Regions from separate parts of the Sporolactobacillus sp. BBK16-2 genome, predicted to be linked through region 1. Evidence: riboswitches for the same ligand, from Rfam matches in the RefSeq annotation. Region 1 holds a riboswitch; the other holds the start of a gene.
What was found. Region 1 has a riboswitch for S-adenosylmethionine ahead of AC6F33_RS01830 (alpha/beta fold hydrolase). Riboswitches for the same ligand answer to the same signal wherever they lie in the genome.
Positions count from the first base shown of each region.

Region 2: linked by a shared signal. The riboswitch ahead of AC6F33_RS16785 (O-acetylhomoserine aminocarboxypropyltransferase/cysteine synthase family protein) and the one ahead of AC6F33_RS01830 (alpha/beta fold hydrolase) in region 1 are both predicted to bind S-adenosylmethionine.

Region 1 is NZ_CM187611.1:335,094-339,875, reverse strand. It holds gene AC6F33_RS01840 (DUF2628 domain-containing protein) at 259-744, shown strand; gene AC6F33_RS01835 (putative immunity protein) at 798-1,256, opposite strand; gene AC6F33_RS01830 (alpha/beta fold hydrolase) at 1,516-2,358, opposite strand; SAM riboswitch class I at 2,489-2,592, opposite strand; gene AC6F33_RS01825 (hypothetical protein) at 3,265-3,501, opposite strand; gene AC6F33_RS01820 (cysteine hydrolase family protein) at 3,579-4,136, opposite strand; gene AC6F33_RS01815 (Crp/Fnr family transcriptional regulator) at 4,218-4,782, opposite strand, start outside.
Region 2 is NZ_CM187611.1:3,402,661-3,407,442, reverse strand. It holds tRNA gene AC6F33_RS16795 (tRNA-Glu) at 1-34, shown strand, start outside; gene AC6F33_RS16790 (NAD(P)/FAD-dependent oxidoreductase) at 206-1,408, shown strand; gene AC6F33_RS16785 (O-acetylhomoserine aminocarboxypropyltransferase/cysteine synthase family protein) at 1,495-2,799, opposite strand; SAM riboswitch class I at 2,922-3,026, opposite strand; gene AC6F33_RS16780 (aldehyde dehydrogenase family protein) at 3,169-4,665, opposite strand.

The DNA of each region.
Region 1 (4,782 bases):
TCGCGCTTGTTTTACAGGTACATAAGGGTAATTTTTCCGGTTATACACAGAAAAGCCCGCCATTTTCACGTTTTTCGATTCGATAAGCGGAATTTCTCCGTCTATTTAAGCTATTTTTTCGTTCATTTTCTAAATAAGGGTAATTTTTCCGTCTATTTATCAGATTGGGCGCTTAATCAGATCGCCCAACCGATAAGTGCTGATTAGAAACGCACGCAGACTATCCAATCTTCCATCTATTAAGGGGGTGTTTTATTAATGGCTGAATGGGGCACCCATTATCTGGATTTAAGTGAAGAAACAAGGGAAGAATTGTTGCACTATCTTGGCAAGAATGACGAAACCTATGAGAAACGGTGGACGAAAATGAGTGAAAAACGCCATTTTTTCTCGTGGAATTGGTCGGCGTTCTTTGCTTTCACTTTTTGGTCCGCACACCGAAAAATGTATTACTTGTCCTACGGATATTTAATACTCTCTACACTTTTCGGCTTACTCTTCAGCAGTATACCTGATCTTGCTAATCTGTTTTTTAGCCTTCTAATTGGCGTTTTGTTCGCTTTATTTAGCAACTATTTTTGCTTCGTAAACGCCTTGACAGCGATTAAAAAATTGAAAACAGAAATTCCGGATCGCAGCGACCGCATTCACTACCTTCAAACTCATCCCGGATATAGTTGGCCCGCATTTTGGATCTATTTGCTCGTTGATATTGCTGTAACGGTTGCTACAAGCTTTATTTGACTCCAGGTCCTAATCATTTTTTCTCGTTTGCAGCTGTGGTTTAAGATCAGATGCTAAATTCCCTTGTTAATCAAAATCGCAAGCTCGTGCAGGCGGTCATATTGCCAAGCACGCTCTTTCTCGACCGCTTCCTGTTCACTGTCCGCAACATAAAATACGCTTTTTGCAGCATAGGTAGACGCATGGATCGCGTGACCAAACATGTACGCAGTCGCAGCAGCTTGGCCTGCCGCTCGAGCAGCGGCGATGGCTGCAGCTCCTGTTGCTTCGCGCGCCGCGGCATCTGCCGCAAAAGCGGCTTTTCGCGCTTCATCGACGCTGATTCTGCCCCTTGCCCACAGACGAGCCGCTGCAATCGCTTGCCGAGGCCGCTCATCTTGAGGACGTTCCTGTTCAAAATACCGGATGACGTGATCGGAGCAAACAGCCGCCCATAATGCTGCTGTCTGTTGTTTTACCAATTCTAGCTTTGCATCAATTTCTTTTTTACGCTCTGTGTCCACAAATTTCATCGACAAATCCGCTCCTTTCCCTTAAACAAACATTTATATGCATCTTATGTTCCCTTTTTTACCCTTTCATCGTTCTTAACGAGATACATATAGAGTACCCTACTGGTCAGCGAAAATAGTCAAAGAAAAACGTCCACTTTAATCTTGTGGACGTTTTTATAGTTGTAGGCACTCAAGAAGACAAAATATTTTATAGGTTCTCCATTTACCTGTTTTTCGGAACTTGATGTGCTTTATACTATTCTTCCTGTTATCTCTTTTATGATTTTTGTAAAACAGTATCTGAAAGTTGGTGTTTGTTAAGGAATTGATCGAGAATTTCATTAAACCGATCCGCGTATTCCCAAAATAACAGATGATTGCCAAACGAATGCACGTCACTATTTGGAAATTCTTTTTGTATATAAGGCGTAGCGGCATCTGCGCGCGCGGATGAAGTAAATGTTAACGAGGGCACTGTTTCATCAATCGTTTTTGCCGCTGCTTTTTTGTCTGTAAGCCAGCCGTCGACATAGAGCGCATCGGCAATTTGATGCGGAATGCGCAAGCTTGGCGCTGTAAATCGACTCTTTTCTTCAGCAGTAATCGCGTGGTCGAATAGGAGATTTTCAGCAAATGAATCAATAAACTGACGATAATGTTCGGCAGAATCCAGAGAATGATTGTGGACGGCTATGAGGTCTTCAAGTGTCCCAGCTACCCACTCATCAGAATCCGAGCTAAGGGTCCGCGGGGATACATCAATGGTGACAGCAGCCGAAATGTTTTGAGTTCCAAATTGTTCCACATAAGACCATAAGGTTAGACCACCAAACGACCAACCGGCCAACACGACATTTTTTAAATCAAGGTGATCGATCAGTTTTCCAAGATCCGCTCCCTGCACATCGTACGTATTTCTGTTTACGCTGATCGTTGATTTTCCATGATTTCGCGGATCTACCGCAATCACTCGATAACGCGTGGAGAAGTAAGCAATCTGTTTTTCAAATACATCAATACTGAATGTCCAACCCGGAATAAAAATGAGCGGCCGTCCACTCCCTTCATCACGATAGTGCAACTCAATACCTGGCTCTACTTCAAAATAGTGTTCTGCCATGTTCATTCACCCTTTTTCGTTTTTTAATCACCCTTAATTTTTCTCGGACTAGCTCAGATGACTATTTATCCATTTATTGAGGCAAATAAAAAAGAGATTTCCCGTGTTCAGAAAACCTCTTTACAGGTTCTGTTTATCTGCCGGGATTACCGCTGGATTTAGCACAGTACCTCTTTGCAAGGTCCGCTGCTGAGGGATCATCAGGCCAGATCCTTTACCCTCTCTGGATAAACAAACATATAACCAAGTATTTAGGTGTGATTTATTGTATTATAGCACTATTCCCACCTGTGTCAATAAGAAAAACCGGGCACAGAGCGGGCGATCCTTACTTTCGCGTTGCGTACAGGACATACGCGTGCTTAGCGAAATTTCCTTACATACGAAAGTTCATTTGCTCCAAATACCATTTTGAATCATCAACCTTGTCTTGAACAGACATTTCTAGTTCACACTGGTAGGAAAGTATAAGAAAACATTTAAAGGAAACGAGTGTAAGCGGTCCGAAAAAACGCCGCGTCCTGCGGCTCACCGGACACTAGGCCGTCCATGGCCGTCGCAACTAAGGCTTCGCCTTCGCCAGGGGCTTGGCGAAGCCAAGTTTTCTAATAAATCATTTCGATCCTTAATTCAGTATCGCGGGGGAAAATAAGCGGAGATTTTCCGGTTATTTGCACCATAGAGCTTGTTTTGCAGGTAAATAAGGGTAATTTTTCCGGTTATGCACTGCAAAACCCGCTATTTTCACGTTTTTCGATTCGATAAGCGGAATTTCTCCGTCTATTTAGGGAATTTTTTCATTAATTTTCTAATTAAGCGGAATTTTTCCGTTTATTTATCAGATTTGACGCTTAACCTGATCGCCCAACCGATAAGTTCGGATTGGGAATCAGCCTCTTATGACGCTTATCGTCGTACCAGCGGGACAAAATCATAAGTTTTTTTACTTGTAAGAAAAATCGAGCGAAAAGTGCCCGGTCCTCTGCTGTCAATCTGTATGGAGCTTTGATCCATCAACCTTGTGACTTGAACGAGCGTCGCTTCAGCTGCTCGCTTGCCGTGGCGATCTGGGAGCCTTCTCAAGCAGACGCATGCCAGCGGTATCTCCCCTGGCGCGCGATTCTTTCTTTCGTTCATTCTCATCAAATGAACACACCAAAATGAGGGATAGCGTCAATGCTATCCCTCCTGCATTGCCTATTCGATTCAAATGACCCACATTAACGATAGTTGTTATGCGTCGGTTGAAACACGTCCTCGTCTGAATTCCGTACCAGCGAGAAATGGTCGTCATTGTCGTAACCGTTCAGCACTCGATTGTGATGTTGGATAATCTGCGCCGCAGATAATATCGGAGTATCCGCAGTCGAGTGGGCATCGCCGACCAGTGTCACATCAAAGCCGTTGACCGTAGCCATTCGAACGGCGGTATCAATACAATATTCGGTCTTACATCCTACAATAACGAGATGTTCACTACCACGCTCCTGAAGGAATTTTAATAAAGGTGTGTGATAAAAAGAACTTGTTGCGCTTTTATTAAAAATCTCAGCATCATCCGGTATATGAATTGCCGGGTGAACCTGGAATCCTTCTCCTTCACCGCCGGATACACTGGTGTCGCGGACAAAAACTATGGGAATATCCAATCCCACAGCTTTTTCGATTACAAGATTGATTTTCCGAAGCAACTCTTCTTTATTATATACGCCGCGCTCCTGTGAATCACCCTCAATCAGCGTCAGTTGTGAGTCAATAACAAGTAAAGCCTGGTTCATCAGCAGCACTCCTTTACCGTTTGCAGCATAACTAGTTGCCAAGTTATTGATTAAAGTATAACAGATTTGTATTGAAGCTGATCAACACTTATCGAGATCAATGTAAATTTTGCCCCGACCGGCGGATTTAGCGCGCTTCTCACGATACAGGCGGTTTAGTAAACGGCTGACGGTTTCCGGAGTGACACCAATGTACCCGGCCATATCCTGTTCCGTCATCATAGCCGAGATAAGGACCCAGCCGTCCGTCGCCCGGACACCTGACTGCTGAGCGAGCCGCTTCAATAGCGAAACCAGTTGAACGAGGGCCGGCTCAAGAACCGAATCAGAGTATCGGTTCATCAGCTCCTGACTTTTCTTAGCGAAAAATTGTGTAAGTTGACGTTCGATTGAAGGAAAGCAATTCATCAGTTCATGCATCTTCTCCCGTCTGATCATAAAAAGCGTACACGGTGTAATCGTCTCGCCATTCGCAGGATACCGATTTTCTTCATCAACCAAACCGGTATGCGGAAACAGGTCGCCACAAGAGAACAGACTTGCGATCCACTTCTTCCCATCCCTATTTTGATGATAGGCATGGATCAATCCGTCCACAACAAAGAAATAATGAGTCAATATTTCTCCTTGGACAAACACTGCCTCT
Region 2 (4,782 bases), 450 kb from region 1:
TCCATGATCGCGGGTTCAATTCCCGTACGCCCTCTATAAACGAAAAGCAGCCATCCGGTTAAGACGGATGGCATTTATTTTTACTTTCGTTATTGTAAGCGTTTACATATTGAGCTACAATAAAGAAGGAAAATGTGAACAGAATGTGACGATGCAATGAGTAATTTTTGAGCATATAAAAAAATAATGAAAGGACGTGATGATTTTGGCTAAAAAAAGAATTGTCATTCTTGGAGCAGGTTATGGAGGATTGCGCACATTAAAGAAATTGCAAAAAATGAAACCAAATGCAGACCTTATTCTTATTGATAAGAACAATTACCATTGTGAAACGACTTCACTTCATGAGGTTGCAGCCGGGACATCGAATTCAGATGAAATTTGCTATTCACTTAATCTTGTTATTGATCAAAAGCAGACAACATTTATTCAGGGTACTGTCCTGCATGTGGACAAGGAAGCAAGACAGGTCTTCCTGAAGGATCATGATCCTGTTTCCTATGACTATTTGCTGATTGGATTGGGTTTTGAACCGGAATATTTCGGTATCAAAGGCATGAATCGCTATGGTCTGTCCATCGCAGATATTCCTTCTGTAACGAAAATAAAAGATCATATTGAAAATCAGTTTGAAAAATGGAGTAATGATCATCGTCCGGAGCATTTGGTGATTGCAGTCGGCGGTGCAGGGTTTACAAGTTTTGAATTTTTGGGAGAACTGACTCATCGCATTCCGAAACTTATTGAACAGTTCCAAGTGGATCGGAGTTTAGTACGTATCCTGTGTATTGAACCAACGCCTCATGCGCTTCCGATGTTCAATCGAAAATTGGCGGAATACGGCGCACATAAGCTGAGCGAGAACGGTGTTGAATTTATAATCGGCAGGGTCAGCGGTATTGATGCTGAACGGATCTATTACAAATCAGGTGATCAAATCAAAACGCTTCAGGCCGGTACATTTGTTTGGACCGGGGGAGTCAGCGGAAGTTCTGTTGTCAGTGCATCGGGATTTGCGCAGCGCCGCGGTCGCGTGATTGTTAACGATGACTTATCTGTTCCTGATCATCCGGAAATTCTGATTATAGGCGATTGTTCAGCTGTCATTAATCCGGAAGATGGTCGTCCCTATCCGACCACCGCGCAAATTGCGATGCAGCAAGCGGATTGTGCGGCATATAACTTGAATGCAAGGATTGAGGAAGCGTCGACAAAGCCGTTTGTCTTTAAATTTATGGGCACCGTGTGTTCGCTTGGCCGCAATGATGCGGTCGGAGAAATTATGGGCAGAAATCTCAAAGGCCGACCGGCATCCATTATGAAAAAAGTGATTGAAAACCGATCGCTGGCAAAAATCGGCGGTGTTGAAACCATGATAAAAAAAGGGAGATTCAGCCTGAACAAATAAAAAATAATAAGGAGCCTGCAAACTAAATCATTTGCAGGCTCCTTCTAGTTAATAACCCCCGATAGCTTTACTCTTTGTCTATTCTATTATTTAGCTGCGACCGCGTCCGGAACTTTTGCCAATGCCTGTTCCAGATCATAGATGATGTCGTCAACGCTTTCGATACCAATGGATACACGAATCAGTTCGGGTGTTACACCGGTAAAGGCCTGTTCTTCCGCAGTCAATTCAGCATGTGTCGTGCTTGCCGGATGAATGATCAGCGATTTTGCATCGGCCACATTGGCGAGCAATGAGAACAGCTTTACATTGTTGATTAATGTCTTACCCGCTTGTAGTCCGCCTTTCACGCCAAATGTGAAAATGGATCCGGGACCTTTTGGAAAGTATTTTTTTGACAGTTCTTTGTATGGGTTGCCATCAAGTTCAGGATAGTTTACCCATGTGATTTTCGGATGATTGTTTAAAAACTCAGCAACTTTGCGTGCATTTTGAACATGGCGTTCCACACGCAGGGAAAGAGATTCCAAGCCTTGCAGGAACAGGAATGCATTCTGCGGGCTGACTGTTGCGCCTGTGTTGCGCAGCAGCTGAATACGTGCTTTTGCAGCGAATGAAGCAGGTGCGAGATCAGCATAGACCAAGCCGCCGTAGCTTTTGTCCGGTGTCGTGAAATCAGGGAATTTGCCACTTGCCCGCCAGTCAAATTTTCCTCCGTCAACGAGAATGCCTCCGATAGCAGTTCCGTGGCCACCAATAAATTTCGTAGCAGAATGGACAACGACATCTGCGCCGAATTCGATTGGACGAACGAGGTAAGGTGTTCCGAAGGTGTTGTCAACAATGAGAGGAATTTTATTTTCGTGTGCGATATTGGCAACGGCTTCGATATCGAGAATATTGATTTTCGGGTTACCAATCGTTTCACCGTAGAGTGCTTTTGTATTATCACGGATTGCTGCGCGGAAATTTTCCGGATCATCCGGATCAACGAATGTGACATCAATACCGAGTTTTTTCAAAGTGACATTGAACAATTCATACGTACCACCGTACAAGGTAGAGGCAGCAACAATATGATCACCGGCATTTGCAACATTCAAAATGGCGTACGTAATCGCCGCAAGTCCTGAAGAGGTGGCAAGAGCTGCGGATCCGCCTTCAAGCTGAGCAACGCGCTGTTCAAAGACATCTTCAGTTGGGTTCATAATGCGTGCATACACATTGCCCGGCCTTTTCAATTGAAAGAAGTCTGCTGCTTCGTCTGCATCCTTGAATACAAATGAAGTAGTCTGATAGATTGGTACGGCACGTGCACCTGTTGCAGGATCAGGCACTTGACCTGCGTGTACCTGCAAAGTCTCAAAACCATATTTTCTTTCCTCTGCCATGTTCATCTCTCCCTATGTTCTTTAAGTTTTACATTAAATAAAATCTTAGAAAAAAGGGTGCGCAGATTAAAAGACCGCTTCCCGCAGAGTAGATAGGGAAGCGGCCTTATTCGCCGGTTCTTTTCTTATCTGCCAGAATTTAATCTGCTGGAATTAACACCATACACATCAAACGTGCTGGTTGTCGGGCTTCGTCGGGCCAGTCCCTCCGCCACTCTTGATAAGATTTATTTAATTGTGTACAGTTTATCGTGCTGTGTTTTATTTGTCAAGCAATAAATACAAGTAATTTGATATGTTTAATCAAAAATAAAGAAAAAGGCGAATGCGTGAAGCATTCGTCTCTTTCTGATAGAATGACAGACCTGATTAATAGAGACCGTCAACTGTTTCTTTTGTGCTGATGTAGATATTCTTCGTTTGCGTATAAGCATCAAGAATACTCTTATACGTTTCACGGCCGATACCGGATTTCTTGTAGCCGCCGAATGGAGCACCTGCAGGAAGCTGGTTGTAGGTGTTGACCCACATACGACCGGTACGTACGCTGCGAGCGACACGGAGTGCCTTGTTGATATCTTGTGTCCATACCGCACCGCCAAGACCGTAATCCGATTGGTTTGCGAGTTTAATTGCTTCATCTGCATCTTTAAATTTGATAACCGTTGCAACCGGTCCGAAGATTTCTTCCTGAGCGATTCGCATGTCGTTATTTGCGTCTGCAAGAAGCGTTGGGGCCATGAAGACACCTTTATCGAGGTTGTTGTCCGTCAGCTGGCATCCGCCGGTCACAAGCTTTGCGCCTTCATCCTGGCCGATCTTAACATATTCCAAGATCTTTTCCAGTTGCCGTTTGTTGACTTGAGCACCCATTTGAACGCCGTCTTCCCAAGGCAAACCGACATTAACTTTCTCGAATGCATCTTTTAGTGCGCTAACGAATTTATCATAGATGCCTTCTTGAACGAAGATTCGTGAACCTGCACAGCATACTTGGCCTTGATTGAATAGAATGCCGAGCTGTGCGCCTTCAATGGCACGTTCCCATGGAGCGTCATCAAAGAAAATGTTGGCCGATTTGCCGCCGAGTTCAAGGGTTGCCGGAATCAAGCGCTTTGCAGCTGCCGCGGCAACTTCATAACCGATTTGGGTTGAGCCGGTGAACGCAAGCTTTGCAAAGCCGGGATGATGCAGCATATAATCGCCGGAATCAGAGCCGCGTCCGGTAATAACATTCACGACTCCTGCTGGGAGTGCCTGATCGAAAATTTTAGCCAATTCGAGCAGACTCAGTGATGTTGAAGAAGATGGGTGAATGACAACCGTGTTTCCTGCTGCAATTGCAGGAGCAATCTTCCAAGCGGCCATCAGCAATGGGAAGTTCCAAGGAACAATTTGCCCAACGACACCAATAGGTTCCTTTAGATTGATGGTCAATGTATTTTCGTCAAGTGCGTTAGCCGTGCCTTCTTCGGAACGGATAACACCGGCAAAATAGCGGAAGTGATCTGAACTTGCCGGAACGTCAATTCCCTTTGTTTCACGAAGCGGTTTGCCGTTATCTAATGTTTCAACAAGTGCCAGGTGATCAGCGTTTTCATCAATTAAATCAGCGATCTTAAGCAACAGAGTACTTTTCTCTTGAACGCTGACATCCTTCCATGTGTCAAATGCTTTTGTAGCTGCTTCCACAGCTGCGTCTACATCGGCATGACTCGCGTCAGTGAATTCAGTCAGCTTTTCACCGGTGCTAGGATTGTAGCTTGCTATTTTTTTACCTTCAGAGCCTTCAACCCATTTACCGCCGATATATAGTTTGTATTCAGTATCTACTGCGTGTTCCAGGACTGTGTCTTTAATACTCATTGCACATCTTCCCTTCAAAATTTAGTGTAATTAATATCACATGTCTATTGTAATGCAGAGTTTCAAAAAATAAAAAGAAAACGCTCTCTATTTTTAAAACAAATGCAAAATGCTAAT